3 regions of the Azospirillum sp. BE72 genome follow, and region 1 is predicted to be linked to each of the others. Evidence: predicted binding sites of a transcription regulator. Region 1 holds the regulator's gene; each other region holds the start of a gene.
The links. The regulator LexA, encoded in region 1, represses DNA repair genes until DNA is damaged. The targets are predictions, from matches to a motif close to ATGTTCTANTTTGGTTC.
Positions count from the first base shown of each region.

Region 2: recA (recombinase RecA) is a predicted target of LexA. The motif match lies at 1,892-1,908, and genes of this name have one in related genera.
Region 3: J2Y49_RS28770 (PA0069 family radical SAM protein) is a predicted target of LexA. The motif match lies at 1,592-1,608, and genes of this name have one in related genera.

Region 1 covers NZ_JAVDTO010000002.1:510,405-514,426, forward strand. Annotated here, with positions in the region: gene moaC (cyclic pyranopterin monophosphate synthase MoaC) at 1-87, shown strand, start outside; gene glp (gephyrin-like molybdotransferase Glp) at 92-1,321, shown strand; gene lexA (transcriptional repressor LexA) at 1,520-2,242, shown strand; gene J2Y49_RS08555 (ComEC/Rec2 family competence protein) at 2,383-4,022, opposite strand, start outside.
Region 2 covers NZ_JAVDTO010000002.1:118,826-122,847, forward strand. Annotated here, with positions in the region: gene J2Y49_RS06730 (ATP-binding protein) at 1-1,809, shown strand, start outside; gene recA (recombinase RecA) at 1,962-3,041, shown strand; gene J2Y49_RS06740 (lytic transglycosylase domain-containing protein) at 3,381-4,022, opposite strand, start outside.
Region 3 covers NZ_JAVDTO010000020.1:54,646-58,667, reverse strand. Annotated here, with positions in the region: gene ahcY (adenosylhomocysteinase) at 115-1,413, opposite strand; gene J2Y49_RS28770 (PA0069 family radical SAM protein) at 1,635-2,726, shown strand; gene J2Y49_RS28765 (hypothetical protein) at 2,730-2,966, opposite strand; gene J2Y49_RS28760 (MFS transporter) at 3,069-4,022, opposite strand, start outside.

The DNA of each region.
Region 1 (4,022 bases):
ATTACGGACGTTCGCCTGCTGCACAAGGCTGGCGGCAAGAGCGGCGAATGGGGCACTGCCGCAACCGCGCCATCGGCCGGAGCCTGACGCCATGATCTCCGTCGCAGAGGCGCGCGCCCGCATCCTGTCGGCCTTCGCCCCTCTGCCGGCGGAGACGGTGGCTCTGCCCGACGCGCTCGGCCGCGTGCTGGCCGAACCGGTGGTCGCCCGGCTGACCCAGCCACCCTTCCACGCTGCCGCCATGGATGGCTGGGCGGTCCGCTCCGCCGACATCGCCGCCGCCGCTGCCGACTCTCCCATCTCCCTGCGCCGTATCGGCGAATCCTCCGCCGGCCATGCCTTTGCCGGCAGCGTCGGTCCCGGCGAAGCGGTGCGCATCTTCACCGGCGCCCCCCTGCCCGATGGCGCCGACGCCGTGGTGATGCAGGAGGATTGCAGCGCCGACGACGCGACGGTTCGGATCGGCCGGGCCGTAGCCGCCGGACGGTTCGTCCGTCAGGCCGGCTTCGACTTCACTCTTGGTGAGGAACTTCTGCCGAAGGGCCGCCGTTTGACCGCCCGCGACATCGCGCTGGCCGCCGGTGGGAATGTACCTTGGCTTTCGGTCCACCGCCGGCCGCGCATCGCCATCCTCGCCACCGGGGACGAGATCGCCCTGCCCGGCGATCCGCTGGGGCCGAGCCAGATCGTCAGCACCAACGCGCTCGGCCTCTGCGCGCTCGTCGCCGCCCAGGGCGGGCTCGCCCATAATCTGGGCGTCGCCAAGGATACGCCCGACAGCGTCGCCGCCATGGCGAAGGGGGCCGTCGGCTGCGACCTGCTGGTCACCACCGGCGGTGCCGCCCATGGCGACTACGACCTCGTGCGCGACGTGCTGGCCGACCGAGGGATGGCTCTGGAGGTGCAGACGGTGGCGATGCGGCCGGGCAAGGCGCTGATGTTCGGCCGCGCCGGCGGGGTGCCGCTGCTGGGCCTACCCGGCAATCCTGTATCGACGGGGGTCACCGCCGTCCTGTTCCTGCGCCCTGTTCTGCGCCTGCTGCAGGGATTGCCGCCCGAAGACGACCGCCTGCCCCTGCGCGCCCGGTTGACCGTCGCGCTGAAGGCCAACGACCGGCGCGAGGAATATCTGCGCGCCACCCTCGCCGCCGGCCCCGACGGCGTCCTCACCGCCACGCCCTTCGCCCGGCAGGACAGCGCCATCACCACGCTCTACGCCCAGGCCGACTGCCTGATCCCGCGCCCGCCCAACGCCGACCCGGAGCCGGCCGGCGCCATGGTGACCGTGCTGCCTTTGACCGATGGAGCACTCAGCATCTAGACTTGAACACAGCGCTTGGACGACGGATTGAACAGTTGAACATCACCCGGGAAACTGTTCCACGGCGTTCCGAATGTTCCACTCAAGTTCTAAAAGAAGCCGATGGGGGGCTTGACGGACGGCAGGAACCAAACTAGAACATGGAGCAACGTTTAGTTTTTGTTCCATCTTCAGTCTGGCGACGGCCGGGAGGCATCCATGCTCACGCGCAAGCAGCACGAATTGCTGCTGTTCATCCACGAACGGCTCGGCCAGGGCGGTGTCTCGCCGTCGTTCGACGAGATGAAGGACGCCCTGGGGCTGAAGTCCAAGTCAGGCATCCACCGCCTCATCACCGGTCTCGAGGAACGCGGCTTCATCCGCCGCCTGCCCCACCGCGCCCGCGCGCTGGAGGTTCTCCGCCTCCCCGAAGGCCTGGACGCCGCCCGCGCCCACACCGCGCCCAAGCCGAAATTCCAGCCCAACGTCATCAAGGGCGATTTCGCCTTCGCTGGCCGCGACACCGCGCCGCCCGCCCCCACCCCGGCCGCCGCGAACGAGACGGTGCAGCTCCCGCTCTATGGCCGCATCGCTGCCGGCACGCCGATCGAGGCGCTGCGCGACAACAGCGCCTTCGTCGACATCCCCGCCTCGATGCTGACCGCCGGCGACCATTACGCGCTGGAGGTTTCCGGCGACTCGATGGTGGAGGCCGGCATCCTCGACCACGACACCATCATCATCCAGCGCTGCGACGCGGCGGAGAACGGCACCATCGTCGTCGCCCTGGTCGACGAAGGCGAAGTGACGCTGAAGCGCCTGCGCCGCAAGGGCAACACCATCGCCCTGGAGCCCGCCAACGCCGCCTATGAAACCCGCATCTTCGGCGCTGACCGCGTCCGCGTGCAGGGCAAGCTGGTCGGTCTGGTGCGGAAGTACTGAGGCCTTTCCCGCCAGACTCCAATCCCCTCCCCCGCCCAGCTCTCGCACAAAGCTTCGCTTTGTGCTGACGCGGCAGGCGGACCATAGGTCCGCTGAGAGCGGGGGAGGGTTAGGGTGGGGGCATAACCTCGGCCGCCCCCTCACCTCCCCCCGGTCCAAGGCCGATCCCCCCTGATCCCCCGCACCGTCTCCACCTCTATTCCGTCCTCCGTCACCCTCAGCGCATGCGCCCCCTCGTGCCGCAGCGCCCAGCGGTCGATCGCGACCCCGGCCCGGCATCCCCGCGCCACCGCCGCCGTCACCACTGCATCGGCCGCCCCGCAATCCTCGTCCAGCGCATCCGGCAACCGCGGCAGGGCGACAGTCCTTCCCTTGACCCGGTACAGACACCCCAGCGCATCGCAGTTCAGCGACCGCTCTCCCTCGCTCCATCCCCCCGCCGCCGGCCATGGATCGGCTCCCGAGCGCTCGCCATCGCGCTCCCGCCATGTCTCGATCACCCGGCCCCCAGTCTTGCTCGAAGCGCTGAGGCGACCGTCCGGCATCCGCACCGCCATCACAGTCCCATCCCCCGCGACCAGCACGTCCGGCCGCGTCACCAGCGCCGGCGAAGCCAGCCCTGCCAGAACCGGCAGCAGCCCCAGCCAGCGCCACCGCCGGGTCCAGACGCACAGCCAGATGCCGCCCAGCACCAACGCTACGAACCCCTCAACCGGCATCGCCGGCATGGTCAGGGAGGCCCCGGGAAGACGGCCGAAGAACTCCGCGGTCCAGATCACCGCCCTGTCGCCCCAGTTCATCGCGATCAGCGCCGGCGCCTCCAGCCTGAAGGGCATCAGCGCGTAGGCGATCAAGCTCCACGGCATGACCCAGAAGGATGTGATCGGAATGGCAATCAGGTTGGACAGCACGCCATAGAAGGCGATCTGCTGGAAGTGGAAGAGTGCGAACGGCAGTGTCGCCAGCGTCGCCACCACACTGGTCAGCAGGATGCCGCCGACATAGAGCAGGCCGCGCAGAAACCACCCCGCCTCGCTGCGCCATTCCGCCAGTCGCGGACTGCCGCGCTCGAAGGCGGCGATCAGCGCCACCACCGCCGCGAAGGACATCTGGAAACTGGGGCCGAGCATCCCCTCCGGGTCCATGGCGATGGTGACCAGCCCGGCGAAGGCGACCAACCGCATGCTCAACGGGTGGCGGTCCAGCATGATCGCGCCCATCACCATGCCGGTCATCAACACCGACCGCACGGTCGGCAGCGGCGCCCCGACCAGCAGCGTATAGGCCAAGGCCGACAGAATGCCGAACAGCGCCGCGATCTTTTTGATCGGCCAACGCAGGGCGATGGCTGGCACCAGCGCCAGCAAGGCCCTGACCACATAGAACAGGATGCCGGCGGCAATGCCCACATGGAGGCCGGAGATCGACAGCAGGTGCGCCAGCCCGCTGTTCCGGAAATCCTCCAATGTCTCGTCCGGGATGCCGAACTGCTCCCCATTCAGCAACGCCGTGGTGACCCTCGCCTCCACCGGATCGCCGATGGTCGCGGCCACCCGCTCGGCGATCACGCCGCGCGCCCGCTCGAAGGCCACCGTCACCACCTGCCAGCCCGTGACCGGCGGGACCTCGATCAATTCCACCGCACCGGTGGCGAAACCGGTCCCGCCCAGCCCCATGAACCAGGCCCGCCGCTGAAAGTCGAAGGCGCCCGGTTCGGCCGGTGCCCGGGGCGGCAGCAGCGTGGCACGCAGCCGCACCACCGATCCGGGATCGGGCGCCG
Region 2 (4,022 bases), 390 kb from region 1:
GATGGGGAGGCACGCCTTCACGGCATCCTGGCCGCCCCGCCGCAATCCGCGGCACCTTACGATTTGTTCGACCATGGCGGCGGCGAGCAGCGCGGCGAACTGACCATGGTGGGGCTGCGCGGCCGCCGGTTCCAGGTGGCGGTGGCACAGAGCGTTGTGCATGCCGACGACGGGACGATCCACACCCGGTCGGTGGTGCGCGATCTGTCGCCCGAGCGGGAATGGCAGGAGGCTTTGCGCCTGTCGGAACAGCGGTTCCAGCGCTTTTTCGAGGATGCGCCGATCGGCATCGCGCTGGTCGACGAGACCGGCCAATTGACGGAATGCAACGAGGCCTTCCTTGCGCTGATCGGCAGCGAGGCCGGCAGCGTCATCAACCGCCCGATGGCCGACCTGATCGTCCCGGCGGAGCGCGAGGCGGTGACCGCCCGCCTGAAGTCGGTCCAGGGCGGCGCCGATCCGGCCCATCCGCTGGAGGTCCGGCTGTCCGGCGGCCGGGAACTGACGGCCCAGCTCTATGCCCGGCGCCTTGCCAACCCGGTGCGCACGGATGGGCGCGGCGAGGCCGATAAGAGCGGGCAGGCCGATAAGAATGGCCTGGGCGTCGGCCTGATCCTGCACTTCATCGACATGACCGAGCGCAAGAGCCTGGAGGCCCAGTTCGCCCAGTCGCAGAAGATGCAGGCGGTCGGCCAATTGGCCGGTGGCGTCGCCCACGACTTCAACAACCTGCTGACGGCAATGATCGGATTCTGCGACCTGCTGCTGCTCCGGCACAAGCCGGGCGACCAGTCCTTCAGCGACATCATGCAGATCAAGCAGAACGCCAACCGCGCCGCCAACCTGGTGCGGCAGCTTCTGGCCTTCTCGCGCCAGCAGACCCTGCAGCCGCGCGTCATCAACGTGACCGATGTGCTGGCGGAGTTGGCGAACCTGCTGCGCCGGCTGATCGGCGAGAACATCGAGCTGAAGATGATCCACGGCCGCGACCTGGGGCTGGTCAAGGTCGATCAGAACCAGCTGGAGCAGGTCATCATCAATCTGGTGGTCAATGCCCGCGACGCCATGGCCGGCGGCGGCAAGCTGACCATCAACACCACCAACTATGTCGTCACCCAGCCCGAACGGCGGGAACACGAGACGGTGCCGCCCGGCAGCTACGTCTCCATCGACGTGATCGACACCGGCTGCGGCATCGCGCGGGAGAATCTGCAGCGCATCTTCGAGCCGTTCTACACGACCAAGGAGGTCGGGTCGGGCACCGGGCTCGGCCTGTCGACCGTCTACGGCATCGTGCGGCAGACCGGGGGCTTCGTGCTGGTCGATTCGGCGGTGGGGGAGGGGACGACCTTCACCATCCTGCTGCCGCACCATCAGGGCGAACTGCGCCCCGTCGATACGGCGGAGCCGCGTGAGCGCCGCGGCAGCGACCTGACCGGCACCGGCACCATCCTGCTGGTGGAGGATGAGGACGCGGTGCGCGTCTTCTCCGCCCGCGCCCTCCGCAACAAGGGCTACCAAGTTCTGGAGGCGAAGAACGGCGAGGCGGCGCTGCAGCAGATCGAGACCAACGGCGCGTCCATCGACCTGCTGATCACCGACGTGGTGATGCCCCAGATGGACGGTCCGACGCTGGCCCGCCATGTCCGCAAACTTCGCCCGGAGATGCGGGTGATCTTCATCTCCGGCTATGCCGAGGACCGTCTCGGCGAAATCGACGGTGTCGAGGTTGCCCATTTCCTGCCCAAGCCCTTCTCGCTGAAGCAGTTGGCGTCCAAGGTGAAGGAGGTCATCCGCGACGCCCGGTGAGGGATCGGTAACGCATTCAAGAACCGTCCGGGCACCCCCCATAAGATAGGAACACACCGGCAACATCAGCCCTTGCAAACGAGAACGAAGAGAGTACATTCAGCTTCGTTGCAAGAGCGCCGACCGTGTGTTCTAAGAGAGGGGTACCGGGCATGTCGTCCGCACAGCTTCGTTTGGTCGAGAAGGATTCCATGGACAAGCAGAAGGCGCTCGATGCCGCCCTGAGCCAGATCGAACGCGCGTTCGGCAAGGGCTCGATCATGAAGCTCGGCGCCCGTGAGAACCTGGTCGAGACGGAGGTCATCTCCACCGGCTCCCTTGGTCTCGATATCGCGCTGGGCATCGGCGGCCTGCCGAAGGGCCGCATCGTCGAAATCTACGGGCCGGAAAGCTCGGGCAAGACCACGCTGGCGCTGCATGCCATCGCCCAGGCCCAGAAGGCCGGCGGCACCTGCGCTTTCGTCGACGCGGAGCATGCGCTCGATCCGTCCTATGCCCGCAAGCTGGGCGTCAACATCGACGAACTGCTGATCTCCCAGCCGGATGCCGGCGAACAGGCGCTGGAGATCGCCGACACGCTGGTGCGCTCCGGCGCCATCGACGTTCTGGTGGTCGACTCGGTCGCCGCGCTGGTGCCGCGCGCCGAGTTGGAAGGCGAGATGGGCGACAGCCATGTCGGCCTGCATGCCCGCCTGATGAGCCAGGCGCTGCGCAAGCTCACCGGCTCGATCTCCAAGTCGAACTGCCTGGTGATCTTCATCAACCAGATCCGCCTGAAGATCGGCGTGATGTTCGGCAACCCGGAGACGACGACCGGCGGCAATGCGCTGAAGTTCTACGCCTCCGTGCGTCTCGACATCCGCCGCATCGGCTCGATCAAGGACCGCGACACCGTCGTCGGCAACCAGACCCGCGTCAAGGTGGTGAAGAACAAGATGGCCCCGCCGTTCCGCGTGGTCGAGTTCGACATCATGTACGGCGAAGGCGTGTCGAAGGTCGGCGAACTGCTCGACCTCGGCATCCAGGCCGGTGTGGTCGACAAGTCGGGTGCGTGGTTCAGCTATGACGGCACCCGCATCGGCCAGGGCCGCGAGAACGCCAAGACCTACCTGCGCAACAACCCCGAGATGGCCGATGCGATCGAGGCCAAGATCCGCGGCAACGCCGGTCTGGTCGCCGACGCCATGATGGGCACCCCGGAAGCCGACGGCGAAGCCTCCACTCCGGAGTGACGACAGCGGATGTCGGATGAAAGGCCCCGCCTCCCGAAAGGAAGGCGGGGCCTTTTTGCTTTGAAGAGATGCCGGCTTCGATGCCCCACCTTATACCAGCGGCTTTTGATCCTGACCTGTCAGGGTCAAAAGCTTCGGCGGCATGGGGGCCGCCGCCGTGCCAGTCGGCACGGATACCAGCGGTCATCATCGCGGTCATCATCAATGACTGTTGGCATTAATCCTCCCCCGCTCTCGGCCGGACGAAAGTCGGTCTGATCAAGAGAGAGGGGACTACCGCCGCCATGTAAGCTCCCCCTCTCCCGCCGAGGGCGAGGTAGGGGAGGCCACCGCGACACCCTACCGCCGCAGATCCCTGTCCAGATTCGGCTCCGCCAGGTCGCCACTCAGGCGGGCGCGGTAGACCTGGACGGCTTCCAGCACGCGCTGGACGTAGTTACGGGTCTCCGAGATCGGGATCAGCTCGATCCAGTCGACCACGTCCACCGCCTCGGTCCGCGGATCGCCGTAGGTCTGCAGCCACTGGCGTACGCGGTTCGGCCCCGCGTTGTAGCCGGCGATCGCCAGCACCCAGGAGCCGTTGAAGCGGTCGATCAGCTCCGACAGATACGCCGAGCCCAGCATGACATTGTAGCCGGGATCCGAGGTCAGCCGGGCTTGCGTGTGCTTCAGACCCAGCTTGCCAGCCACCAGCTGCGCCGTGGCCGGCATCAGCTGCATCAGGCCGCGGGCGCCGGCCGACGAGACGATGGTGGGGTTGAAGGTGCTCTCTTGCCGGATGATGCCGTGGACCAGCGCCAGGTCCGGCGCCGCTGGCCGGGCGTCGATCATCGGATAGCCGGCCTCGACCAGGAATACCTCGTTCTGGGCGGCGTCCTTGGCGGCGGCGACGGCGAGATCGCGGCGGCCGACCTCGCTCGCCAGCCGGGCGGCCAGCACGTAGTCGGCCGGGGACTTTGCATCCAGGCTGATGCGGCGGAC
Region 3 (4,022 bases), on a different contig from region 1:
CCTCCGCTGCTCTTCCTCCGTATGGTGATGCGGCTTTCGCCCGGTGACAAGCGCCGCAAAGAAAAAGGGGCCGTCCCACCGGGACGGCCCCTCTTCATTCAACCCTGCGACCGCTTAGTAGCGGTAGTGGTCCGGCTTGTACGGGCCGGCGGTCGGCACGCTGATGTAGGCGGCCTGCTTGTCGGTCAGGGTGGTCAGCTTGGCGCCGATCTTGTCCAGATGCAGGCGGGCGACCTTCTCGTCCAGGTGCTTGGGCAGGACGTAGACCTTGTTCTCGTAGTTGGCGGCGTTGGTCCACAGTTCGATCTGGGCCAGCACCTGGTTGGTGAAGCTGGCGCTCATCACGAAGCTGGGGTGGCCGGTGGCGCAGCCCAGGTTGACCAGACGGCCCTGGGCCAGGACGATCAGGCGCTTGCCGTCGGGGAACACGACCTCGTCGACCTGCGGCTTGACCTCTTCCCAGACCAGATTGCGCAGGGCGTCGATCTGGATCTCGCTGTCGAAGTGGCCGATGTTGCAGACGATGGCGCGGTCCTTCATGGCCCGCATGTGGTCGATCGTGATGACGTCGACGTTGCCGGTCGCCGTGACGAAGATGTCGCCCTGCGGAGCGGCATCCTCCATCGTCACGACCTGATAGCCTTCCATCGCGGCCTGCAGCGCGTTGATCGGGTCGATCTCCGTCACCAGGACGCGGGCGCCCTGCGAGCGCAGCGAGGCGGCGGAACCCTTGCCCACATCGCCATAGCCGGCGACCACGGCGACCTTGCCGGCGACCATGACGTCGGTGGCGCGCTTGATGCCGTCGACCAGCGACTCGCGGCAACCATAGAGGTTGTCGAACTTCGACTTGGTGACGCTGTCGTTCACGTTGATGGCCGGGACCTTCAGCGTGCCCTTCTTCATCATCTCATACAGACGATGCACGCCGGTGGTGGTCTCTTCCGACAGGCCGCGGACGCCGTCCAGCATCTCCGGATACTTGTCGTGCATGATCTGGGTGACGTCGCCGCCATCGTCCAGGATCATGTTCGGGGTCCAGCCATCCGGGCCGCGCAGGGTCTGCTCGATGCACCACCAGAACTCCTCCTCCGTCTCGCCCTTCCAGGCGAAGACCGGGATGCCGGCGGCGGCGATGGCGGCGGCGGCCTGATCCTGGGTGGAGAAGATGTTGCAGGACGACCAGCGCACGGTGGCGCCGAGCGCGGTCAGCGTCTCGATCAGCACGGCGGTCTGGATGGTCATGTGCAGGCAGCCGACGATGCGGGCGCCGGCCAGCGGCTTGGCGTCGCCGAACTCGGACCGCAGGGCCATCAGGCCCGGCATCTCGGTCTCGGCGATGGTGATCTCCTTGCGGCCCCAGTTCGCGAGGCTGATGTCCTTGACCTTGTAGTCCGTGAATTCGGCGGCCATGAGGGATGACTCCTGGTGGGCGGTGACGATTCGGGCAGCGGAGATTCAGGCGCGCCGGATCCCCGGCCCTGCCGCTGTAATTGGCGAAGGGTGTATCAGCGGTTCCGGAACCATGCAAGCATAAAGATATCTTTATGTTTGCTGGGTATGCTCGGCAAACCAAGCACAGATAGCGCTTTTGTTCGCTTTACGTTCTAACCACCCGCGGCTAAGCTGCCGCCATGGATGAGATCAAGCGACCGCCGATCAAGGGCCGGGGTGCGGTGAGCAACGTCACCGGCCGCTTCGAGCGCGAGACCCGCGTCCTGACCGACGACGGCTGGACCGGCTATGCGTCCGGCGGGAACGAGGCGCTGACCGATCCCGTGCGCACCACAGTCTCCCCGGCGTCGGCCAAGTCGATCATCGCGCGCAACCAGTCGCCCGACGTCGCCTTCGACCAGTCGGTGAACCCGTACCAGGGCTGCGAACATGCCTGCATCTACTGCTTCGCCCGGCCGACCCATGCCTATCTGAACCTGTCACCGGGGCTGGATTTCGAGACGAAGCTGTTCGCCAAGCGCAACGCGGCGGAGCTGCTGGCGAAGGAGCTGCGGGCGAAATCCTATGTCTGCCAGCCGCTGGCCTTGGGCGCCAACACCGACGCCTACCAGCCGGTCGAGCGGACGGAGGGCATCACCCGGCGTGTGCTGGAGGTCTGCCGTGACTTCAACCAGCCGGTCAGCATCATCACCAAATCGGCGCTGGTCCTGCGCGACCTCGACATCCTGGCGCCGATGGCGGCGCAGGGGTTGGCCTCGGTGGCGATCTCCGTCACCACGCTGGACCGCGACCTCGCCCGCGTGATGGAACCGCGGGCCAGCACCCCGCCGCGCCGGCTGGAAACCATCCGAACGCTGGCAGAGGCCGGCGTGCCGGTGGCGGTGCTCGCCAGCCCGATGATCCCGGCGCTGAACGACCACGAGCTGGAGTCGATCCTGGAGACGGCGGCCGGTGCCGGAGCCACCGCCGCCAGCTACATCCTGCTGCGCCTGCCGCTGGAGATCGCCACCCTGTTCGAGGAATGGCTGCGCACCCACGCCCCCAACCGCGCCGACCGCGTGCTGAGCCTGATGCGGCAGAGCCGCGACGGCGCGCTCTACCGCTCCGGTTTCGGCACGCGGATGAAGGGTACCGGCCCTTACGCCGAACTGCTGCGCCACCGCTTCAAGCTGGCCTGCCGGAAGCATGGGCTGGGCGACCGGAACTGGCAGCTCGACTGCAGCCGCTTCCGGGTGCCGCCGGCCGCCGGGGACCAGCTGTCGCTTTTGTGACGGTCAGGAGCGCCGGAGCATCTTGCCCCAGGGAGACAGTGGTTCGGCCGATTTGGAAACGGCTGAATTGGAAACGGCCGACAGCGGAAGGCGGCCGGTCGCCAGCATCGCCATCACCAGCGCGGGATGGGCCGGGCCGGCGGTGTCGTGGCCGGCATGATCGGCCTGCCCGGTGCTGGCGTCGTCGTTGAGCGCCTCGTTGATGCGGGCGAAGGCTTCGATATCGTTGATGTGCAGCATGGTCCGTACCCCTCGGCTTCGACTTTTGTGCGTCGCAGCAAAAACGAAGGTAACAGCTCTGCCCTCGAATGATCTCATGTGCGGCGCTTTGACGCGGCCTTTTTAACGGGCCGGTTCGCGAACCGCCAGCATAAGCCCGAATCCGATCACGAAGAAAGCGAGAACCGTCGCCATGCCGACGCGCTGGCTGGCGAAGGCCTGGGTCGCCAGCCCGAACAGCAGCGGGCCGAAGAAGCCGACGAAGCGTCCGGTCAGGCTGTAGAGCCCGAACATCTCGCCCGCCATGCCCGGCGGGGCCAGCCGCGCCATCATCGAGCGCCCGGCCGCCTGGGCCGGTCCGAAGAACAGCCCCAGCCCCAGCGCGAAGACCCAGAACCACAGCCGCTCCGTCGCCAGCAGCAGCGGCACGCTGCACAGCGCCATGCCCGCCAGCGCGATCAGGATCACCGGCTTGGCCCCCGCCCGGTCGTCCATCCAGGCGAAGCCGATGGCCCCCGCCCCCGCCACCACGTTCAGCACGATGGCGAAGACCAGGATCTCCTCGAAACTCATGCCGAAGGTGCCGGCGGCGTAGATGCCGCCGAAGGCGGTGATGGTGTTGATGCCGTCGCGGTAGAAGGCGCTGGCGATCAGGAAGCGCATCACCTGGCGGTAGCGCCGGGCCTCGCGCAGCCTGGCGGCCAACGTCGCCACCCCGTCGCGCGCCGCCCGCAGCAGGCCCTGGCCGGTGGAGGGTTCGTCCGGCACCCACAGGAAATAGGGTAGAGCGAAGACGCCGTACCACACCGCGGCCAGCAGCGCTGTGGCGCGGATATTGGCCTGCTCGCCCCAGTCGGACCACTCCAGGCCGAACAGGCCGAACAGCGGGGCCGGCGCCTGGACAAAGCCGACCAGCGCCAGGACGAGGCAGGTCAGCCCGCCGAAATAACCGATGCCCCAGCCCCAGCCCGACACCCGGCCCAGCAGCCGCGGCGGCACCAGCCCCGGCAGGGTGGCGTTGTAGAAGACGTTCGCCAGTTCGAACGACACGGTGGCGATCACCACGCAGGCGAGCGC